Regions from separate parts of the Blautia sp. MCC283 genome, predicted to be linked through region 2. Evidence: predicted binding sites of a transcription regulator. Region 2 holds the regulator's gene; each other region holds the start of a gene.
What was found. The regulator Rex, encoded in region 2, represses fermentation and respiration genes when NADH is low (regulators of the CRP and FNR family bind a similar motif). The targets are predictions, from matches to a motif close to ATTGTTAANTANTTAACAAT.
Positions count from the first base shown of each region.

Region 1: the regulator Rex is predicted to act here: its motif matches at 5,193-5,212, upstream of GPK81_RS10615 (4Fe-4S dicluster domain-containing protein).
Region 3: the regulator Rex is predicted to act here: its motif matches at 3,483-3,502, upstream of GPK81_RS08475 (CoB--CoM heterodisulfide reductase iron-sulfur subunit B family protein).

Region 1 covers NZ_WQQB01000028.1:254,016-261,911, reverse strand. The annotation lists gene GPK81_RS10635 (formate--tetrahydrofolate ligase) at 1-949, shown strand, start outside; gene GPK81_RS10630 (cyclodeaminase/cyclohydrolase family protein) at 1,049-1,678, shown strand; gene GPK81_RS10625 (bifunctional 5,10-methylenetetrahydrofolate dehydrogenase/5,10-methenyltetrahydrofolate cyclohydrolase) at 1,693-2,544, shown strand; gene GPK81_RS10620 (glucosaminidase domain-containing protein) at 2,575-3,336, shown strand; gene GPK81_RS10615 (4Fe-4S dicluster domain-containing protein) at 3,542-5,050, opposite strand; gene GPK81_RS10610 (complex I 24 kDa subunit family protein) at 5,450-5,929, shown strand; gene GPK81_RS10605 (NADH-quinone oxidoreductase subunit NuoF) at 5,926-7,797, shown strand; gene GPK81_RS10600 ([FeFe] hydrogenase, group A) at 7,813-7,896, shown strand, end outside.
Region 2 covers NZ_WQQB01000028.1:145,973-153,868, forward strand. The annotation lists gene GPK81_RS10120 (bifunctional ADP-dependent NAD(P)H-hydrate dehydratase/NAD(P)H-hydrate epimerase) at 1-1,236, opposite strand, end outside; gene GPK81_RS10125 (redox-sensing transcriptional repressor Rex) at 1,298-1,945, opposite strand; gene abc-f (ribosomal protection-like ABC-F family protein) at 2,160-4,076, shown strand; gene GPK81_RS10135 (inositol monophosphatase family protein) at 4,122-4,898, opposite strand; gene GPK81_RS10140 (pyridoxamine kinase) at 4,933-5,799, opposite strand; gene pdxR (MocR-like pyridoxine biosynthesis transcription factor PdxR) at 5,892-7,244, shown strand; gene GPK81_RS10150 (precorrin-8X methylmutase) at 7,305-7,896, opposite strand, start outside.
Region 3 covers NZ_WQQB01000025.1:39,963-47,858, forward strand. The annotation lists gene GPK81_RS08460 (LeuD/DmdB family oxidoreductase small subunit) at 1-282, shown strand, start outside; gene GPK81_RS08465 (3-isopropylmalate dehydratase large subunit) at 302-1,546, shown strand; gene GPK81_RS08470 (L,D-transpeptidase family protein) at 1,764-3,203, shown strand; gene GPK81_RS08475 (CoB--CoM heterodisulfide reductase iron-sulfur subunit B family protein) at 3,566-4,360, shown strand; gene GPK81_RS08480 (4Fe-4S dicluster domain-containing protein) at 4,357-4,746, shown strand; gene GPK81_RS08485 (4Fe-4S binding protein) at 4,751-6,739, shown strand; gene GPK81_RS08490 (hydrogenase iron-sulfur subunit) at 6,730-7,173, shown strand; gene GPK81_RS08495 (4Fe-4S dicluster domain-containing protein) at 7,161-7,896, shown strand, end outside.

The DNA.
Region 1 (7,896 bases), 110 kb from region 2:
GGGTGCTATGACAGCACTTCTGAAAGATGCCCTGAAACCAAACCTTGTACAGACACTGGAGCATGTTCCGGCAATCGTTCACGGCGGACCATTCGCAAACATCGCTCATGGATGTAACTCCGTAACAGCTACCAAGATGGCTATGAAACTTGCAGATTATGCTATCACAGAGGCTGGATTCGGTGCAGACCTTGGTGCTGAGAAATTCCTTGACATCAAGTGCCGTATGGCAGGCCTTCATCCAAGCGCAGTTGTTATCGTAGCTACTGTTCGTGCACTGAAATACAACGGTGGTGTTCCGAAGGCAGATCTGAACAACGAGAACCTTGAGGCTCTTGAGAAAGGTCTTCCAAATCTTCTGAAACATGTAAGCAATATCAAGAATGTATACAAACTTCCATGTGTAGTTGCTATCAATGCATTCCCGACCGATACCAAGGCAGAGCTTGACCTGGTTGAGGCAAAATGTAAAGAGCTTGGCGTTAACGTTGCACTTTCCGAGGTATGGGCAAAAGGCGGCGAAGGCGGCATGAAGCTTGCTGAGGAAGTGATCCGTCTTGTTGAGGAGCCGAATGACTTCACATATGCTTATGAGCTTGAGGGATCTATCGAGGATAAACTGAATAACATCGTACAGAAAGTTTACGGTGGTAAGAAAGTTGTTCTTACAGCAAATGCTCAGAAACAGGCAAAACAGCTGGAAGCTCTTGGATTTGGCAACTGCCCGATCTGTGTAGCTAAGACACAGTACAGTCTGACAGATGATCAGACAAAACTTGGCGCACCGACAGACTTTGAGGTAACAGTACGTAACCTGAAGATTTCCGCAGGTGCAGGATTTATCGTTGCCCTGACAGGTGAGATCATGACTATGCCAGGTCTCCCGAAAGTTCCGGCAGCAACCAAGATCGATGTAGATGAGACAGGTAAGATCACAGGCCTCTTCTAATCGGAACATAAGATCAAAAACTACCGGAGGGGGCTTTTTATAAAAGCCCCCAATGGGCTCTAAAGAGTGCTAAAATAAGAATATAAGGAGGAGAGTCCTATGGGATTTTCTACCAGTACATGTACTGAATTTGTTGAGGTATTAAGCTCCAAGGCACCGGTTCCTGGCGGCGGCGGCGCTTCTGCTCTTGTAGGTGCGGTTGGTACAGCTCTTGGAAACATGGTTGGAAGCCTTACTGTTGGCAAGAAAAAATATGCAGATGTTGAGGACGAGATGTGGGAGCTGAAAAAGAAATGTGATCAGCTTCAGAAAGATTTCCTTCATCTGATCGAGAGAGACGCAGAAGTATTTGAGCCTCTTTCCAAAGCTTACGGAATGCCAAGAGAGACAGAGGAAGAAAAAGCAGAGAAAGCCCGCGTTATGGAGGCTGCTCTGAAAGAAGCCTGCTCTGTTCCGATGGAGATCATGGAGAAATGCTGTGAGGCCATTGAACTTATCGTTGAGTTCGGTGCAAAAGGTTCCAAGCTTGCGATCAGTGATGCTGGCGTAGGTGCTGCATTCTGCAAAGCTGCTCTTAAGGGAGCAAGCCTGAATGTATACATCAATACAAAGTCTATGGCAGATCGTGCGTATGCAGAGGAATTAAACAAAAAAGCAGACGCTATGCTTGAGAAATATACAAAGATCGCAGACGAGACATTTGACAGTGTTCTCGGAAGACTGAAATAGGAGGAACCAGACAAATGGCAAAGCAGTTATTAGGTAAAGAAGTAACAGCAGCTCTTAACGAGAAGATCAAAGCTAACGTTGCAGAGCTTCAGGCAAAAGGTGTAAATCCTACACTTTGCATTATCCGTGTTGGTGAGAATCCAAGCGATATTTCCTATGAGAGAGGAGCAACCAAACGTTGCGAGACTCTTGGGGTTGCATGTGAGAAGATTCTTCTTCCGGAGGACGTTTCCCAGGATGAGCTTCTTGCAACTATCGATAAAGTAAACAAAGATGACAAGATCCACGGCGTTCTTCTGTTCCGTCCGCTTCCGAAACATCTGGATCAGGCAGTGATCGAGAATGCTCTTGCAGCAGAAAAAGACGTTGACTGTATGACAGATCTTTCCATGTCCGGTGTATTCACAGGCAAAAAGATCGGATTCCCGCCATGTACACCACAGGCATGCATGGAGATCCTGGATCATTACGGAATCGACTGCACAGGCAAAAAAGCTGTTGTGATCGGAAGAAGCCTTGTAGTTGGTAAACCAGCTGCAATGATGCTTGTTAAGAAAAATGCGACAGTTACCATCTGCCACACAAGAACCGTTGATATGCCATCCGTTGCAAAAGAGGCTGATATTGTTATCGTTGCAGCTGGCCGTGCTGGTGTTGTTGGGGCTGACTATGTCAGAGAGGGACAGACAATCATCGATGTTGGTATCAATGTAAACGCTGAGGGTAAACTTTGCGGTGATGTTGATTATGCGGCAGTTGAGCCGATCGTTGATGCGATTACACCGGTTCCTGGCGGAGTTGGAAGTGTTACAACTTCTGTTCTTGTAGGTCATGTAGTTGAAGCTGCAATGAGAAAAGCGCAGTAATAGCAGTAATAAAGGATTGATTATTTATATATGTACAGATTCCGAAATTGTTTTTGTTTACGGATGATGGTGCTTGCAGGCGTTCTGGTGTTCGGAACGCCTGCAGGTGTTTTGGCAGAGGATGTGGATCATTCCATGGAAGGGCAGATTTCGAAGCCGCAGTCATCCGGAGAGAGTGATACAGATAGTTTTGTGGATGATTCCACAGATAATACTTATGGATATTATACGATCATGGGGTGTACCACAGTGGATGTGGAGGATATGGTGGCGCAGTATGAGGCGCAGAATGTGGAGTATCCTTCGGATGTCCTGACAGAGGGTGGTGCACCGGATATTGATACGTTTTGCACGATTGTGATAGAGGAAGCGGATGCAGAGGGTGTCCGTGGGGAAGTTGTTTATGAGCAGGCCATGCTTGAGACCGGATGGCTCCAGTTTGGCGGGGATGCCAGCGCGGGGCAGTTTAATTTTTCCGGGCTTGGAACTACAGGTGGAGGCGTTGCCGGAAATTCTTTTCCGGATGTAAGGACCGGGATCCGGGCGCAGGTGCAGCATCTGAAGGCTTATGCCTCATCAGAGGATCTGAACCAGGCCTGTGTGGATAACCGCTTTCAATATGTTGCCCGGGAGAGTGCTCCTTATGTGGAATGGCTGGGGATTCAGGAGAATCCTTATGGAGGTGGCTGGGCTGCCGGGAGGAGTTATGGATATAAGCTTCGGAGCCTTCTGGCGGGTCTGAAAGGTGAGGAGTATGCCTGGCCGGAGAGCACGGAGACGGTGGAGAGGTAGTGGCGGACAGTAGTGGCGGAGGGGTTGGCCGTGGTAGGCTGTCTGGCTATACGGTAGGATGTGGATGAGGGACGGAGGCGGGCTTTGCCCTGTCCTGGTTGATAAAAATGGAGATGTAACCTTGAGGTTTAATTAAGGTTGCATCTCCGTTTTTGGTTTCGTATAAAATATTTCTGGGAATTATCTGGAAAAATATTTCGATATATTAGTTCAGTTCCAGGTTTTCAAGTTCCTGTGAGGGAAGCTTGGGTTCTGAGGTGTCTACGTATTTTTTGAGGGCTTTGGAGGTTTTGGCGAAGCCGGCGTTGGTTCCGGCGCCGCCGATGCAGCCTCCTGGGCAGGCCATGCCTTCGATCATGCAGTTTTTGATTTTGCCGGCTTTGGCGAGGGTGAGGACTTTTTTGCATTCGGCAAGGCTTTCTGCGTGTTCGATGTGTACGGGTACGTCGGGGTAGTATTCTTTCAGGCAGTTTTCGATGGCTCCGGCTACACCGCCTGCGATGGCATATCCTCTTCCTGCGGCGGTTGCGGCCTGGGTTTCTTCCGGGAGTTCTTCGCAGGTGGATGGGGTGATATTTTTGGCATCAAAGAGACCCCAGAGTTCTTCGAAGGTGATTACGAAGTCTACGTCACTTCTCACGGAATGGCGCATAGCTTCCAGTTTTTTGGAGGCGCATGGTCCGATGAAGACTACTTTGGCGTTAGGGTGTTCTTTTTTTACAATGCGGGCGGTTGCTACCATCGGGGTCAGCTCCTGGGAGATGTTGTCGATCATGGCCGGGAAGTATTTCTTTGCCATGACGGACCAGGACGGACAGCAGGAGGTGAGGAGGAACGGGAGGTTGCCGGTGGCTACTTCTTTGGCATAGTGGTGTGCTTCAGAGATGCAGCCGATGTCTGCGCCCAGTGCTACCTCATAAATGTTTGAGAAGCCCAGCTGTTTAAGGGCGGAGCGGAATTTGCCTGGGGTGACGTCTTCGCCGAACTGATTGATATAAGCAGGTGCAACTTCTGCAATGATCTCAGTTCCTTCACGGAGGGCGTGGGAGAGCTGGAAGATCTGGGATTTATCGGAGATGGCTCCGAATGGGCAGCTGACCATACACATACCACAGGATACGCATTTGTCCTGGTTGATGGAAGCTCTTCCCTGTTCATCACTTTCGATGGCTTTTACACCGCAGGCGCGTTCACATGGACGTTCTTTATGGGCGATGGCATCGTAAGGACAGACTGCTTTGCATCTTCCGCAGTGGATGCATTTATCCTGGTCGATAAAGGATTTGCCGTCTACCATGGAGATGGCGCCTTTGGGGCAGGTGAGCATACAGGGATGGGCAACACAGCCACGGCACATGTTGCTGACTTCATATTTGTTGGATTCGCATGCGGAACATGCGGATGGGATCACCTGCATAAGAGGTGGCTCGTAATATTTCTCATCAATGTTGCTGGCTTTTACGCCGTCAGTCAGATGGACAGAGCGGTTCTCCGGACGGAGAGAAAGGCCCATGGCCAGGCGGACACGTTCGCTTGCAACAGCTCTTTCACGGTAGATACTTTCACGGTATTTCGCACGTTCTTCTACGATGTTGTAGGGAATGGATTCAATATCGTGGATCAGGGATTCGTCCGTGGATTCAAATCCGATCTTCGCAATTTCTGTAAAAATCTTTCTTCGGATCTGTTTAACTGGTGTGTCGAGATTTCGCATAGAGTTTCTCCTTTTCAAAATAAGATTAATAAAATGTTTTCCACGCACTTTTCTTTCATATTAAAGTAAATGAGAAATAAAATCAATAACAGGAATGTTTTTTACCGGGAACATAAAGTAAATTTGTTCCTTTATTATCATAACTGTTAAAAATTGAACATTTTTTGGAGAAAATAGACACAAAACCAGTAAGCCATTGTAAACTTTTCAATATATTCTGAAAAAACCGAAAAAAGCACTTGTGGAAAATGACGATATAAGTTATAATTAAAAGCACAAAAATAGTGCAAAATAATGGTTTGCATAAACGCGCGGCACTGACAAAGTGTTAGAGTATCAACCTGTAATGGGAGCAGGCTGATCAAGTGGAAAATCTATGAGAAACAAGGAGGGAACCGAATGTTAGACCAGACGTATTACAAGAAAACGGATGAGATCATCGAGCACTACGGTCGGAAAGCTGCATCACTGATTCCGATCATGCAGGATATCCAGGCTGAGTATCGTTATCTCCCGGGAGAGCTTCTTACTTATGTTGCGGAACAGATTGGTGTAAAAGAAGCGAAGGCGTACAGCGTAGCCACTTTCTATGAGAATTTTTCCTTTGAACCGAAAGGCAAGTACATTATTAAGGTATGTGATGGTACTGCCTGTCATGTACGTAAGTCCATGCCTGTTAAGGAAGCCATGCTGAAAGAGCTTGGACTGACCCATAAGAAACATACAACGGATGATATGCTTTTTACAGTTGAGACTGTTTCCTGTCTGGGTGCATGTGGACTGGCACCGACACTGACTGTAAATGATGAAGTTCACCCGAAAATGACTCCTGAGAAGGCTGTTGAGCTTTTAAATGAATTGAGAGGTGAGAGCGTATGAGTATAACCAGTATGGAAGATCTGAAAAACAAACAGGCTGAGGTTAAGAAGAATCTTGATGGCTATACCTGCCGTGTTCTCGTCTGTTCCGGTACCGGATGTATCGCTTCCGGTGCTCAGAAGATTTACGAAGAAATGTCAAGACTCTGTGAAGGTATCGAGGGTGTTGCGGTTGAGATGCAGAAGGATGTTCCTCATGTAGGTATCGTTAAGACCGGATGCCAGGGATTATGTGAACTTGGACCTCTTATGAGAATTGAGCCATATGATTATCAGTATGTTCATGTTCAGGTAGATGACTGCCGCGAGATCGTAGAGAAAACCGTGATCTGCGGACTGCCGGTTGACCGTCTGTTCTATCGTCATAATGATGAGGCCTGTCCACATCCAAGCGATATTCCGTTCCTGAACCAGCAGACAAGGATCGTTCTTGAGAACTGTGGTAAGATCGATGCAGAGTCTATTGATGAATATATTTCCGTAGGTGGATTTTCCGCTATGGCGAAGGCTTTCTTTGAGATGACCCCGCAGGGCGTTATTGATGAGATCACAAAATCCGGTCTCCGTGGCCGTGGTGGTGCAGGTTTCCCTGCTGGCAAGAAATGGTCACAGGTAGCACGCCAGCCGGAGAAAGTACGCTATGTAGTATGTAATGGTGATGAGGGTGACCCGGGAGCTTTCATGGATGGTTCCGTAATGGAAGGTGATCCGTATAAGATGATCGAGGGTATGGTGATCGCCGCTTATGCAGTAGGCGCAGAAGACGGTTACATTTATGTACGTGCCGAGTATCCTCTTTCTGTACAGAGACTTCGAATGGCCATTGAGCAGGCAGAGTCTTATGGCCTTCTTGGTGATAATATCCTTGGTTCCGGTATTAATTTCCACTTACATATCAACCGTGGTGCCGGAGCGTTCGTATGTGGTGAAGGTTCTGCCCTGACTGCATCCATCGAGGGTAACAGAGGTATGCCTCGAGTAAAACCTCCGAGAACTGTTGAGCAGGGTCTGTGGGGCAAACCTACGGTTCTTAATAACGTAGAGACTTATGCCAACGTACCGAAGATCATCCTTCAGGGTGCTGACTGGTTCCACACCATCGGTACAGAGGGAAGCCCTGGAACCAAGACCTTCTCACTTACCGGTTCCATTGAGAACACCGGTCTTATCGAGGTTCCAATGGGAACAAGCCTCCGTCATATCATTTATGATATCGGTGGTGGCCTTAAGAGTGGTGCTGCATTTAAGGGTGTACAGATCGGCGGTCCTTCCGGCGGATGTCTGATCGATGATCAGATCGATCATCCTCTTGATTTTGATTCTGTTAAAAAACTGGATGCCATCATGGGCTCCGGCGGACTTGTTGTTATGGATGAGAATACCTGTATGGTAGAGGTTGCACGTTTCTTCATGAGCTTTACACAGCGTGAGAGCTGCGGTAAATGTGTTCCTTGCCGTGAGGGTACCAAACGTATGCTTGAGATCCTGGAGAAGATCGTTGCAGGTAAAGGTGAGCTTTCCGATCTGGATGAGCTGGAAGAACTTGCAAACATGGTTCAGAGTATGGCTCTGTGCGGTCTTGGTAAGAGTGCGCCGCTTCCGGTCATCAGTACTCTGAAGCGTTTCCGTGACGAATATGTAGAGCATATCGTAGATAAGAAATGCCGCGCGAAGGTCTGCACGGCGCTCCGTCAATTCCATATCAATCCTGAGTTCTGTATCGGCTGTGGCAAGTGTGCGAAGAACTGTCCGGCAGGTGCGATTTCAGGAAAGATCAAGCATCCACATGTAATCAACAACGACGTATGTATCAAATGCGGTTCCTGTAAGGATAACTGTAACTTTGATGCGGTTTATGTGGAAGCATAGAAGGGAGGATATCTTATGGGTACAATGACAATTGACGGAAGAAAAGTAGAATTTACCGACGAAAAAAATGTCCTGACAGTCATCAGGAATGCCGGTATC
Region 2 (7,896 bases):
GTCTGTAACAACCGTACATGCATCTTTCTGAACACATACCGTTCCTGTTTCCTTTGCATAATCCACAGCTGTCTGTGCGATTGTTTCCTGAATTTCTCCAATGGATCTGCCGCAGAGCCGGCTCATCTCTCCAATATGAGGAGTCAGGACTACATTCCCGCCCAAAAATTCCTTCCACTGCGGATGCATAGCCAGAAGATTCAGTCCATCCGCATCCAGGATCAGCGGTTTCTTCTCTCTGGCAGCTGCCGTAAGAAACCACTGTGCTCTCTCACGGCTTGCCACCGATGTTCCAAGCCCTGGACCGATGACGATCACGTCACACCAGGAAAGAAGCTGTTCGTTGGATTCTTCGTCAAACCTGCTGCATACCATTGCTTCCGGAAGAAGGATCTGCAAAGGAATCCTGTTCTCTTCCACAGTCTGGATCTTTACCATTCCCGCTCCGGTCCGAAGTGCCGCGCTGGCACTCAAATAAGCAGCACCACACATTCCTGCACTTCCGGTAACAAAAAGTATCTTTCCAAAAGTCCCCTTGTTCCCACCGGGATCACGTTCCGGAAACAGTTTCAGATCTTCTTTCTCCAGACATCTCGCCGATGCTTTTACAGCTTCCTGCTCATAGATCCCAATGTCAGCTATAACGATCTTTCCCGCATACAGCCTTCCCGGATAAAAACAAAGACCTCTTTTCCGGTAACCAAAAGTAACGGTAAGATCGGCACTGAAGGCAATTCCCATTTCCAGGCCAGTATCTCCGTTCACTCCTGATGGGATGTCAACAGCAATTTTTTTCGCCCGGGCACTGTTCATCTCGTGGATGATCTCAGCATAATGTCCCTCGATCGGACGCGCCAGGCCTACGCCAAACACGGCATCTACTATAGTAGTATATTCATCCCAGGCCGGGTTATTCACTTCCGGGACCTGATAACCTGTAGCGATCTTATACTGAAGCAACGTTTCCCTGGTCATTTTTTCTTTGTTTCCGGCCATATAAAATTCAGCCCGAACACCTTTCAGATGAAATAATCTGGCAATGGCAATACCATCTCCTCCGTTATTTCCACTCCCGCATACCACCAGGATCTTCTCGCTCTTCCCAAGATATTTCTCTGTTTCCTCAACTACTTTCAACGCTGCCCGCTCCATCAGAACTTCAGAAGCAACCCCGATCTTGTGGATCGTAGCATTATCCAGCTTCTTCATTTCTTCGCAGGTAACAATTTTTTTCATGCTGCACTTTGCCTCCCCTCTTTAACAGAGAAAGCTGCCGTTTCCGGCAGCCCGCTAAAATTTATTTCTCTACATGTTCCTGCCTGTATTTGCTCAGATTATAAGACAGTGTCATCAGGCTCTCAGAAAGATGCACGTTCTCTACGATCACATCATCCGGTGTCTCAAGATCAAGATGTGCAAAATTCCAGATTGCCTTGATCCCGTTCTCCACCAGAATATCTGCCATTTCCTTGGCCTTATTCTTCGGAAGAGTGAGAATTGCGATCTCTACGTTATTTTCTCTCAGGAAGAATGGAAGTTCGCTGAGCATCTGGATCTCAAGTCCGCGAACCGCAATGCCTTCCAGCACAGGATTTACGTCAAAGATTCCTACCAGCTTAAATCCCCTTTTCTCAAAATCCACATAATTGGCAAGTGCCTGTCCAAGATTACCGGCACCCAGGATGATCATCGGGTGGGCGATATCCAGTCCCAGGATCTTACCGATCTCTGTATAAAGATAATGTACATTATAGCCATACCCCTGCTGCCCGAAACCGCCGAAATTATTAAGATCCTGACGGATCTGAGAAGCTGTGGTATGCATCTTCTTACTTAATTCATTGGAAGAAATACGCTCTACATTGTCTTCCATCAGCTCTCCTAAGTAGCGGTAATAGCGTGGCAGACGCTTAATCACCGCTTTCGAGATTTGTTTTGTCTCCACGATAGTTTCCCTCCTTACTTTACACTAGGTTAATTATACCGAATTGACATTTTCCTGTCAATCAAACTTGTAAGTTATGTACAAATTTCTTCATATTTTTTTAAAAAATTGATTTTTTCTTTGAATTCCTGGCGGTTTCCGTTATAATAAGTGGAGGATTTTCCCTGTTTATTTACTATTCAGGGATAATTCTTTATACAGGAGGACAGTTTTTATGATTTTATCATGTCAGAATATATGCAAAGCTTTTGGCGAAAAAGTAATTTTAAATGATGCATCTTTTCATATTGAAGACCGGGAAAAGGCAGCTCTTATCGGATGTAACGGTGCTGGAAAGACTACTCTTCTTCGTATCATCATGCAGGAGATTTCCGCGGATTCCGGCACGGTAGTACTTGCCCGGGACAAAAATATCGGCTATCTTGCCCAGTACCAGGATATCCACGGACACCATACCATCTACGAAGAGCTTCTTACCACCAAACAGCATATTATCGATATGGAACGCCGTATCCGTAATATGGAGCAGGAAATGAATACCGTAAAAGGCGATGACCTGAACCGCCTGATGGAGACATATACCCGTCTCACCCATCAGTTTGAACTGGAAAACGGCTATGCTTACAAAAGTGAGCTCACCGGTGTCCTGAAGGGTCTTGGTTTCACGGAAGAAGATTACGACAAACAAATCGAGAAACTTTCCGGAGGCCAGAAAACCCGTGTGGCACTTGGAAAGATGCTTCTCTCCAAGCCGGATATCCTTCTTCTGGATGAGCCTACCAACCACCTGGATATGGAAAGCATCTCCTGGCTGGAAACTTATCTTCTGAATTATCCGGGAGCTGTTTTCATCGTTTCCCATGACCGTTATTTTCTGGATAAAGTCGTCACCAAAGTTGTGGAGATCGAAGCCGGACAGACACGTGTCTACAGCGGCAACTACTCCGCCTATGCCCTTAAGAAGGCGCAGCTGCGCGATGCCCAGTACAAGGCGTACTTAAACCAGCAGAGAGATATCAAACATCAGGAAGCAGTCATTGCCAAACTGAAATCTTTTAACCGCGAAAAATCCATCAAGCGTGCAGAAAGCCGCGAGAAGATGCTGGACCGTGTACAGCGTATCGAAAAACCTCTGGAAATCCAGGACCGTATGCGTATTTCCCTGGAACCGCGTGTATTAAGCGGAAATGATGTACTCCATGTGGAGGAACTTTCCAAATCCTTCCCGGGGCAGACCCTGTTTTCTGATATTTCTTTTGATATCAAGAGAGGGGAACGTGTAGCTCTTATCGGCAATAACGGAACCGGAAAAACAACGATGCTGAAGATCATCAACGGACTTATCGAGGCAGATGCCGGCAAGTTTTCCCTGGGTTCCAAAGTTCAGATCGGATATTATGACCAGGAACATCATGTTCTTCATATGGATAAAACTATTTTTCAGGAAATTTCCGACACGTATCCGACTCTTACCGAAACGGAGATCCGAAATATGCTTGCAGCATTCCTCTTTACCGGGGATGATGTATTTAAAGAAATCTCCGCACTTTCCGGTGGAGAAAGAGGTCGTGTTTCTCTTGCCAAGCTGATGCTTTCCGAAGCCAATTTCCTGATCCTGGATGAGCCTACCAACCATCTGGACATTGCTTCCAAGGAAATCCTCGAGGAAGCGCTGGTAAGCTACACCGGTACCGTCCTTTATGTCTCTCACGACCGTTACTTTATCAACCAGACCGCAACCCGGATCATGGAGCTTACCAACCAGGCCGTAGTAAATTACATCGGTGATTATGACTATTATCTGGAGAAAAAAGAAGAGCTGACCAGTGCTTACGCTCCGGGAAGTGACTCTTTGGAAGCGTCATCAGAAGAAAAGGCCGTTTCCGAAAACAAGCTTTCCTGGCAGCAGATGAAAGAAGAACAGGCCAAAAAAAGAAAGCGGGAAGCCGAACTGAAAAAAGTAGAAGCCCGCATTGAAGAACTGGAAACAAGAGACGGCGAAATTGATGAAACCATGGTTCTCCCGGATGTCTGTACTAACGTTGCGGAATGTACCAAACTGAGCCGTGAAAAAGCAGCTATCGCCGAAGAACTGGAAGAACTTTATGAAAAATGGGAAGAGCTGGCCTGATGGTCAGCTCTTTTTACCGGTTGATCCGGCGCTACATCTGTCCGTTTATAACAGTTCCTTCAGAAGATTCTCTTCAAACTGAGGCACACAGGCAAGAATGTCTTCATTTTTAAGATAAGATGGTTCTTCACCTTTCCAATTCTTTACTACACCGCCGGCTTCACGGAGGATAACCGTTCCCGCGGAATAATCCCAGGGTTTCAGGTCACGTTCAATATATCCATGCTCTCTTCCGCAGGCAACATAACACATGTCAAGTTCTGCAGAACCGGTACGTCGGAAATCCCCGCATTTCATAAAAATGCTGTAAAAAATGGGAAACAGATTTCTGGCTTCCTCTTTTTTATAAGGAGTGGAACCATAGGAAATAACCGCATCACCAAAATCCGGAGTATCCGATACCTGGATCTTTCTGCCATTAAGATAAGCACCTTCCCCTTTTGCCGCCTGGAACATTTCATCAGTAAAAGGATTGTAAACAATTCCAAAAACGATCTCGCCTTTTTCATAAAGTCCCAGTGCCACAGCACTCATATGAAAATCACGGATCAGATTGGTGGTTCCGTCAATAGGATCAAGGATCCAGTAGGTTTCCTCCTTTGAAAGCCCCAGATTTTCTTTCTCTTCCGCGATCAGGGAAATTTCCGGAAAAACCTTTCCAAGTTCTTCTTTCAGAAAGTTCTGTACAGCCAGATCTACATTTGTCACATAATTGGCAGCACCTTTTATCATCACTTCTTCCTCATCCATCTCTTTCAGGATAAGATCTTTTGTCTGTTTTACAAGATCTGCCACTTTTTTCTGTTCTTCTGCAGAAATCATTCTATTTCCTCCTTCACCATAAGCCATTTCTGATCTAACGGATCAGTCTGCCAAGCTGCTGTTCGAAACATACACCATCATTACGGTCTGTTCCCTCTTCCACTGCGTCCCGGATAGAAGCAGAGATAAAATCCACTGCCATGTTTACACAGTTTTCCATAGGATATCCCTTCACCAGCCCCGCACTGAGTACAGAGGCAAAAAGATCTCCGGTACCGGAATAACTGCCACCTGTTTTCCCGGCGAATACCCAGGAGCACTTTTCTTTTTCCAGAACAAGATTTCCCATTTTCAGTGGCTCGTCCTCTTCCCGGTGATCCACTCCGGTGATCACGACCGCAGGAAGAGAAAATCTCTTTACAAGTCTGTATCCGGTTTCCCTGATCTGTGCCAGCCGTTCCTCACCGGAAAAACTCTGAAATTCCTTCCAGATTTCTTCCATTTTATTTTTCCCATAAAGAAGGAGCAATGCTTCTGTCAGATTTGGGGTGATCACATAGGAACGTCTGGCCAGTTCCCGAAATCTGCTGCAAAGTTCTTCTGTATAGATGGGATAAACTGCTCCGTCATCTCCCATTACCGGATCTGTCAGGATCAGCGTATCCTCTCCTGCAAATGTATCAATAAATTTCAGGATCTTATCGGCCTGTTTCTCATCCGAGAGAAATCCCGTGTAAATTCCGTCCGGAACAAATCCTCGTTTTTTCCATTCTTCCATATATGGAGCCATATGTTCTGTAAAATCTTCACAGAAATAGGTTTCATAGCCTGTCTGATTACTTAAAACAGCGGTGGGAAACGGACATGCCTGCACTCCCATCACCGAGATCACGGGAATTGCCGCTGTCAGCGAGCACTTTCCCAGCCCGGAAAGATCATTGATCACTGCTATTTTCTTCATCTCACTTCTCCAGTCTTGAGTTTTTTTCTGTATTATTATAGAATGAATTGTCAGGTTTACGCAATCATTTTTGGAAGGAAATTATCATACCTATGTTAAATATATCCACAGAACACAAAAAAGAACATCTCTACCTGGAGGTTTATCATTATTACCGGAAACTGATCATGGAAGAACGTCTTCTTCCGGGCAGCAAAATGCCATCACTCCGTAAATGCGCCCAGGAACTGAAATTAAGCCGTACCACTATAGAAAATGCATATCTTCAGCTTGCGGCAGACGGTTATATCATTGCCAGGGCACAGAGTGGTTATTACGTCACAGACATTGCCACCAAACAGCATCCTGTCATCCTGGAAAAGCATTCCGAAAACATGGTTCCCTGCCTTTATGATTTTGCTTCTTCCGGTGTTGACCGGGAGAGTTTCCGTTTTGATCTGTGGCAGCGCTATATCAAAAGTGCTCTCCGTCAGGATAACCGTATGCTTTCCTACGGAGAACCCCAGGGGGAAAAAGATCTCCGGGAGGTTCTTTCAGATTATATCCGGGAACGGCGAAATGTGATCTGTTCCCCTGACGATATCGTGGTAGGTGCCGGACTTCAGAGCCTTCTCCAGATCCTCTGCCCTCTGATCCGGGAGAGAAAAACCGTTTCATTCCCTACCCCGTCATTTATCCAGGGCAGTACGATTTTTGAAGATTACGGATTTGATGTCCATTACCGGGACAAAAACTGCGATGTGATCTATGTTTCCCCTGCCCACATGACCAAGTGGGGAGAGATCATGCCGGTGAAACGGCGTCTGGAACTGATCCATCATGCGGAAGCAAACAACCACCTTATCATTGAAGATGATTTTGAAAACGAATTTGTTTACCTGCAGAAACCTACTCCTTCTCTCTTTGGACTTGCAGGCGGGGAAAATGTTGTTTATATTGGTTCCTTTTCCAGACTTCTGCTGCCTTCGATCCGCGTAAGCTTTATGGTACTGCCTTCATCCCTCCGGGAACTGTATGCCCCAAAAGCTTCCTTTTATAATCAAACCGCTTCCAAGGCAGAACAGATTGCTCTGTGTCAGTTTATCCGTGACGGACATCTGGTTTCCCAGACAAGAAAGCTTCGCCGTCTGTACGCCCAGAAGCTGAAATCTCTTTCCTGTGCGGTACGGGAAGTCTTCGAAACAGACTGCCAGATCAAAACAGGGGCCGCCGGAACCAGTCTGGCTCTTACAATTCCCTGCACTGTCAACGGTAAAACACTGAAAGAGGCAGCTCGTGCAGAGGGTATGCGTCTGGAAATCCTGAAAGAAACTTCCAGTGACATTACCCTGGTTCTTTCCTGTTCTTCCATTCCCGTAAAAGATTTTCTGCCTGCATGTCAGCTGTTGAAAAATATTTCAGACAACTGCTGCAGCTTTTCTGCTTCTTCGGACATCCTTTCATAAAAAAAGGGCCTTCGCTGCTGTTTCTGAAAAAACAGACCACGAAGGCTCTTTCTTTATTCTTTAATCTCTTCGATTATCGATCATATAAAGCAGTGCATTTACAATACATGCGGCTATATTACTTCCGCCTTTGCGTCCTTTTGCAACAATATAAGGCACATCTGCGTGCATGATCAGTTCCTTCGACTGCACTACATTCACAAATCCGACCGGAACACCAATGATAAGCTCCGGAGAAATTTTTCCTTCCTCGATCAGCTCATAAAGGCGGACCAGTGCAGTAGGCGCGTTTCCAATGGCAAAGATCAGCTTCTCATCCATTTCTGCTGCTTTATCCATACAGGCAGTGGCTCTTGTAGTCCCGTTTTTTTTCGCAAGAGCAGCCACATCCTCATCTGACATAAAACAGTACGCTTCTCCACCGTAACGTGCAAGCGCCCGCTTATTAATACCCGCTTTTGCCATCTGGGTATCTGTGACAATGCACGCACCATTTCTGATCGCTTCCATTGCTTTTTCCACGGCACCATCCGAAAAGCAGAGATTTTCTGCATAGTCAAAATCCGCACTTGTGTGGATACAGCGTTTTACGATCAGTTCTGTTCCCGGGATCAGCGGTGTATCCCCAAGTTCTTCTGTAATGATCTCAAAA
Region 3 (7,896 bases), on a different contig from region 2:
GCACCGGAGATCATTAAAGCACTGGGCGTACAGTGTGTTATTGCGAAATCTTTTGCCCGGATCTTTTTCCGCAACTCCATCAACAACGGCCTTCTTCTTATCGAACAGCCGGATCTTCACGACAATGTGAAAGAGGGAGATGAAGTTACAGTTGTGATGAACGAGCATGTAGACCATAACGGAAAACAGTACCCGATTGCTTCTCTTCCGGAGAATCTGATGGATATTATTCAGGCTGGCGGACTTGTAAAAGCCATGCGCAAACTGAACGGTCTGGACTAAGACGGAAAGGAGAGAAATAATGGGTGAGACGATCATTGAGAAAATTATCAGACATAACACAGGCAAAGCAGTAAAGCCTGGCGATATCGTGACGGTCAATGTTGACAGAGTGATGATCCATGATATCTTTATTCCGTTTGTAGCGGACAAATTCGAGGAGATGGGCTTTCAGAAACTCTGGGATCCGGACAAAGTTGTTCTGATCTATGACCATCTTGTACCTGCAAGCCAGCAGGACGACACCAGACATTTCCATGTGGGAGATGCTTTTGCAGCCAAATATGGTATGAAAAACGTGCACAGAAGTGACGGTATCTGCCACCAGTTGATGACAGAGGCCGGTTACGTAAAACCTGGCAATATCGTATTTGGTACAGATAGCCACACTACCACTTACGGATGTGTCGGTGCATTTTCTTCCGGTATCGGATATACAGAGATGGCCAGCATCCTGGGAACAGGAACCATGTGGATCAAAGTTCCGGAAACCATTAAAGTTGTGATCGACGGAGAACTTCCGGAGAATGTGATGTCCAAGGATATCATCCTCCGCCTGATTGGCGACCTTCGTGCAGATGGTGCAACTTATCGTGCACTGGAATTTTCCGGAAGCACCATTGAGAACATGTCTGTGGCAAGTCGTATGACCATGGCAAACATGGCGATCGAGGCAGGTGCAAAATGTGCACTTTTCACACCGGATGAGAAGACTGCCGCTTACTGTGAGACAGAGCTTGATGAGTTCCAGAAGAGTCTTGTAGGCGATGAGGATGCCGTTTATATGAAGACCATGACTTATAAGGCAGAGGATTTTGTACCGGTTATGGCTTGTCCGTCACAGGTGGACAAGATCCGTGATGTCAGCGAGCTTCAGGGTGAGACCATCGATCAGGTATTTATCGGTTCCTGTACAAACGGACGTCTGGAAGATCTGATGGCAGCAGCAGAAGTCCTGAAGGGCAAAAAAGTTGCAGACTTTGTAAAACTGATCGTAACTCCTGCAAGCCGCAAGATCTACCGTCAGGCCATTGAACTTGGTATTCTGGATACGCTTGCTGAGGCAGGTGCCATCATCACACATCCGGGATGCGGACTTTGCTGTGGAAGAACCGGCGGAATTCTGACAGACGGGGAGAAGGTTGTGGCAACCAACAACCGTAATTTCCTGGGACGTATGGGAACTTCCAAGGTTCAGATCTATCTGGCATCTCCGAAAACTGCAGCAGCCTGTGCGATCGCAGGTAAGATCGTAATGCCGGAATAAGCAGCAGAAGATCCGTTCGGAAATACTGCTGACAGAAACATAAAAAAGAAACGTATGAAAGGACAGATTTTCGCGAGGAGTGGCAGTCTGTCTTTTTTTACCGGTTCAGGCGGATCCTGGATAAATTATTTTTACAGAAGAGGGGGATTCGTTGTATTATAATAACAGCCAATGTGACAACATAACATATAATACATAAGACTCGAGGGATAAGGGTATGGAGAAAAAATCAACCATCAGTAAAAAGACACTGAAGATCATACTTGGGATCTGTATTGCCGCAGCAATCCTGGCTGTGGCCGGGTTATTTAGCTACACATACATGGCAGATCACAACACACTGGGCCGGAAAATTTCCGTGTGGGGAGTGGAGGTTTCCAGGCTGGACGCAAAGCAGGCAGAAGAAAAAATTGCTGCGGAATTTGAAAACCGGCCGGTATCTTTTCAGGAAAATGACAAGGAGGTTTACAGCATGACGCTCAAAGATCTGGGGTACAGCCTCAATGAGGAAGATCTTCTGAATAAGCTTACAGACCTTCAGAAACAGAGAGAAGAGAACCGGAAGATTTTTCCAAAGGAAGAAAACGTAAATCTGGAATGCCAGATGGAGGAAGATGAGGAGCAGGAAAAACAGGCTCTGGATCTTTCCAATTTCGGAACGGAAGAAAGAAAATCTTCCACCGATGCATCCATTCAGTACAATGAGGAGAAAAAAGAATTCATCCTTGTGAAACAGGTACAGGGCACGGAGATTGATCCGGATAAACTGGAGACCACCGTGGACACAAATCTGAATGCGGCATTTGATACAGCTCTTCTTGGAGATACAATCACAATCCCGTTGAACAAACATGTATATATCAGCCCGGCAGTGACAGCAACAGAAGATATGGAAAATAAAGTTACAAGTCTGAACAGTCAGCTGAAAAAATACCGGAGTACTACAGTTACATACACATTTGGAAGTGAAACGGTTGTGCTGGATGCAGACACCATCAGTTCCTGGCTGAAAGCGGAAGGTGAGACCCTGACTCTGGATGAAGATGCCATCAAAACCTATATCAGCGATCTTGCCAACAAATACAATACCATTTATGTTCCCCGTACTTTCCATACCTCAACGGGAACGGACGTGACCATTGAGGGGAATGAGTATGGATACCGGATCGACCAGGACGGAGAGTACGCACAGCTTGTGGAAGATCTGAAAAGTGGTACTGCAGTTACCCGTGATCCCGTTTACAGCAAAACCGGTTATCAGAGAAACGGAACTGACGATCTTGCAGGCAGCTACATAGAAGTCAGCCTGGATGCCCAGCATCTGTGGCTTTATAAAGATGGAAACCTTGTGACAGAAACGGATATTGTCAGCGGAAAACCGGTGAAGGGCCGGGAAACATACCGTGGTGCATGGCCCATTGCCTATAAGGCAAGTCCTTTTAATCTGACCAGCGCGGAATATGGATATGATGTAAAAGTCAATTACTGGATGCCTTTTGTCTACGGACAGGGACTCCATGATGCTTCCTGGCAGTCCTCTTTTGGAGGAAACCGGTATAAGACCAACGGAAGCCACGGATGTATCAACCTGCCAAAGGATCAGGCGGCACTGATCTATGAGACGATTGATGCGGGATACCCGATCATTATTTACTGATTGAAAAAAGCTTCGGAGAGATCCGGAGCTTTTTTATGCCACAGGAAATTACAACACCGTGTCAGTAATGAGAAGAATTTTCAAAAGTGTGTTAAAAAAAACACAAGAAATTACTGGAAATGACTTGTAGAAATAAGAATATCGTGTTATGATGGTTTAAGAAATCGAGCTAATACACTTCTTAATTGCGGAGGAAGAGTGTTTTACCTCTTTTATTTGAGCACTTTTAAGAAAAATTCTCAAGTAAGTGTTAGTCAGGTTTCCTTTTTTTATGTATATATTGTTAAAAAATAAACAATATTTAGATAAAAAAGATGCATTTAAACCGTCAGATTTTAGACTAAGAAAGGATAATGAAAAGTATGAAGTACAGTTATTATCCGGGTTGCACCCTGAGAACAAAGGCCAAAGATCTGGATGAGTATGCCAGAGCCAGTGCCACAGCCCTTGGGTTTGAGCTTGAGGAGATCGAGGATTGGCAGTGCTGCGGTGGTGTTTATCCGCTTGGCACAGACGAGATCGCCACAAAGCTTTCTTCCGTCCGTGCGTTAAACCAGGCAAAAGAAAAAGGCCAGGATCTGGTGACGATCTGTTCAGCCTGTCATCATGTGATCAAGCGTGTCAATGATGATATGAAAAATGTGGAAGATATCCGGACCAGAGCCAACAATTATATGCAGTTGGAAGCTCCCTATGAAGGAGAGACAACCGTTCTCCATTATCTGGAGGTTCTCCGGGACAGAGTCGGTTTTGATAAACTGAAAGAAAAAGTAGTAAATCCTCTTACCGGAAAGAAGATCGGAGCCTATTACGGCTGTCTGCTTCTGAGACCTGGAAAGATCATGGCATTTGATGATCCGGAAAATCCAAGGATCATGGAGGATTTTATCCGTGCCCTTGGCGCTGAGCCTGTGATCTATCCTTACAGAAATGAATGCTGTGGAGGATATATATCCCTGAAAGAAAAAGAAATGTCACAGAATATGTGTGAAAAGATTGAAGAAAGCGCAGCAGGCTTTGGCGCAGATATGCTGATCACTGCCTGTCCGCTCTGCAAATACAATCTGAATAAAAATTCCGGAAATAAAATGCCGGTTTACTATTTTACAGAGCTTCTGGCAGAAGCCCTTGGCGTCAAAGAGGAGGTGGCAAAATGAGAGATAACCATTCTGCTGCGGAAAAAATAAAGGAGATCAGCGGGACCAATCCTCTGAAATGTATGAAGTGTGGCAAATGCTCTGCTACCTGCCCATCCTTTGACGAGATGGATATCAAGCCTCATCAGTTTGTGTCCTACGTGATCAATGAAAATATCGAAGCACTTGTAAATTCAGCATCCCTGTGGAAATGTCTTTCCTGTTTTGCCTGTGTGGAGCGCTGTCCGCGAGACGTAAAACCCGGAAAGATCATTGACGGGGCAAGACAGTTGGTTGTTCGGGAAAAAGGCGGAGACTATCTTTCACCAAATGAAATTCCGGAGCTTCTTGATCCGGATCTTCCTCAGCAGCTGCTGGTAAGTGCATTCAGAAGATACAGGAGGTGAGAACGTGCAGAGAATCGGTGTATTTGTCTGTCACTGCGGAAGTAATATTGCCGCTACGGTAGACGTAAAAAAAGTTGTGGAAGTCATAGCGAAAGAGCCGGGTGTTGTACACGCCGAGGATTACCAGTATATGTGTTCCGAGGCAGGTCAGTCCAGAATTCAGGAAGCCATCCGTGAAAAAAATCTCACAGGTGTGGTTGTCTGTTCCTGCTCCCCGCGTATGCATGAGGCAACTTTCCGCAAAGCAGCGGAAAAAGCAGGCCTGAATCCATACATGGTGGAGATCGCAAACATCCGTGAGCACTGTTCCTGGATCCACAAGGATATGCAGGAGGCTACGGAGAAGGCCGTGATCCTTGCAAGAGCAGCAGTAGCAAAAGTCAATTTAAATGCTCCTCTTCAGCCGGGAGAAAGCCGCGTTACAAAGAGAGCACTGATCATCGGAGGCGGTATCGCCGGAATCCAGACAGCTCTTGATATTGCTGACGCAGGCTATGAAGTTGATATTGTGGAAAAAACACCAAGTATCGGCGGAAGAATGTCACAGCTTGACAAAACCTTCCCTACTCTGGACTGTTCCGCATGTATCCTTACCCCGAAAATGGTGGAGGCTGCAGCTCACGAAAAGATCAATATCTATACATACAGTGAAGTGGAAAAGGTTTCTGGTTTCGTAGGAGATTTCACTGTTGATATCCGCAAAAAAGCACGTAGTGTCAACATGGACAAATGTACAGGCTGCGGTGTCTGCCAGGAGAAATGTCCGTCCAAAAAGATCCCTAACGAATTCAACAGAGGACTGAACAACCGGACAGCTATTTATACTCCGTTTGCCCAGGCCATCCCAAATGTTCCGGTGATCGACCGGGAGAATTGCCTGAAATTCAAGACAGGTAAATGTGGTGTCTGCTCCAAAGTATGTCAGGCAGGAGCCATTGATTACGATCAGCAGGATGAGATCGTAACACAGAAATACGGAGCAATCGTGGTGGCAACCGGATTTGATACCATCAAGCTTGACAAATATGATGAATACGCATACAGCCAGAGCAAGGATGTGATCACATCTCTGGAGCTGGAGCGTATCATGAATGCTGCAGGACCTACAAAAGGACATCTTGAGCGCCTTTCCGATGGAAAAGCACCGAAGGAGATCGTATTTATCCAGTGTGTTGGAAGCCGTTGCTCCGATGACCGTGGAAAGCCATACTGTTCCAAGATCTGCTGTATGTACACAGCTAAGCATGCCATGCTGATCCGTGATAAATATCCGGATACCAATGTGACGGTATTTTATATTGATGTCCGTACACCTGGTAAAAACTTCGATGAGTTTTACAGAAGAGCAGTTGAGCAGTATAACGTAAACTACATCAAAGGTCAGGTAGGAAAAGTGATCCCGCAGCCGGATGGAACACTTCTTGTTCAGGGCTCGGATCTTCTTGACAATAAGCAGATTTTCAAGAAAGCAGATATGGTAGTTCTTGCAACAGCCATTGAGCCGAATCCGGATGTACGTAAGATCGCTACCATGCTTACTGCAAGTATTGACACCAACAATTTCCTTACAGAAGCCCATGCAAAGCTTCGTCCTGTAGAATCACCGACAGCAGGAATTTTCCTTTCCGGTGTATGCCAGGGACCAAAGGATATCCCGGAGACAGTTGCCCAGGCAGGAGCTGCGGCTGTAAAGGCTATAGGACTTCTTGCAAAGGACAAGCTGACAACCAATCCATGTACGGCAAAATCCGACGAGCTTCTCTGTAACGGATGCTCTACCTGTGCAAATGTATGTCCTTACGGAGCGATTTCCTATGAGGAGAAACAGGTCAACGATCACGGTATCCGTGAGACAAGAAGAGTTGCGGTTGTCAATACAGCACTTTGCCAGGGCTGCGGTGCCTGCACAGTAGCCTGCCCGTCAGGAGCCATGGACCTTCAGGGCTTCTCCAACAGACAGATTATCGCGGAGGTGGATGCAATATGTCGATAGAAACAAAGGAAGAATTCAGACCAAAGATCGTGGCATTCTGCTGTAACTGGTGCAGCTACGCCGGAGCAGACCTTGCAGGAAGCAGCCGTTTGAGCTATCCGGCGGATGTAAAGATCATCCGTGTTCCATGTTCCTGCCGTGTCAATCCCATGTTCATCCTCCGTGCCTTTGAAAAAGGAGCCGATGGTGTGATCATGTGCGGATGCCATCCGGGAGACTGTCATTACAGTACCGGAAACTATTATGCAAGAAGACGTATGACACTTCTGTTTTCAATGCTGGATTATATTGGTGTGGAAAACGGAAGAACACGTGTGGAATGGGTATCTGCCGCAGAGGGCGTGAAATTTTCACAGACTATGAATGAGTTTGTTGAAAAGATCCATTCACTTGGTAAAAACGTGAGATTGGAGGATATAAGATGCAGGAGCTGATAAAACGTGCAAAAGAACTGCTTGCAGATGGCACGGTAGCCCGGGTTCTTGGGTGGAAAGCCGGAGATCTTGCCTTTAATCCGGAACCGGCCTATTTTGAGACACCGGAATCTCTGAAGGATTTTGTCTATGATGGATTCTGCGGTGCCAATTTAAGCAAATATATGATCGAAGCTTCCAAGCTGGAAGGAAAAACCATGGTCTGTCTGAAGCCCTGCGATACATATAGCTTTAACCAGCTTTTGAAAGAGCATCGTGTAGATAGAGAAAAAGCCTATATCGTAGGTGTTGGCTGTAAAGGAAAGCTGGATATTGAAAAGATCCGAAAAATGGGGATCAAGGGTATCCGGGGAATTTCCGGAGCAGAGATTACCGGAGATGCTGAGACATTGACTGTGGATACTGTTTACGGAGAAAAAACCTGTGCATACAAAGATGCCATGCTGGAACGCTGCCATGTATGTAAAGGAAAAGAGCATAAAATTTACGATGAACTGATCGGTGAGTCAAAGGAGACAAAGGACGCTGACCGTTTCGCAGAAGTTGAGCGGATCGAGGCAATGAGTCCGGAAGAAAAATTTGCATTCTGGCAGAGCGAGCTGAGTAAATGTATCCGCTGTAATGCCTGCCGTAATGTATGTCCGGCCTGCAGCTGCCGCAAATGCGTTTTTGACAGCAACAAGTTCGACAGCGCCCAGAAGGCAAATGTGGATTCCTTTGAGG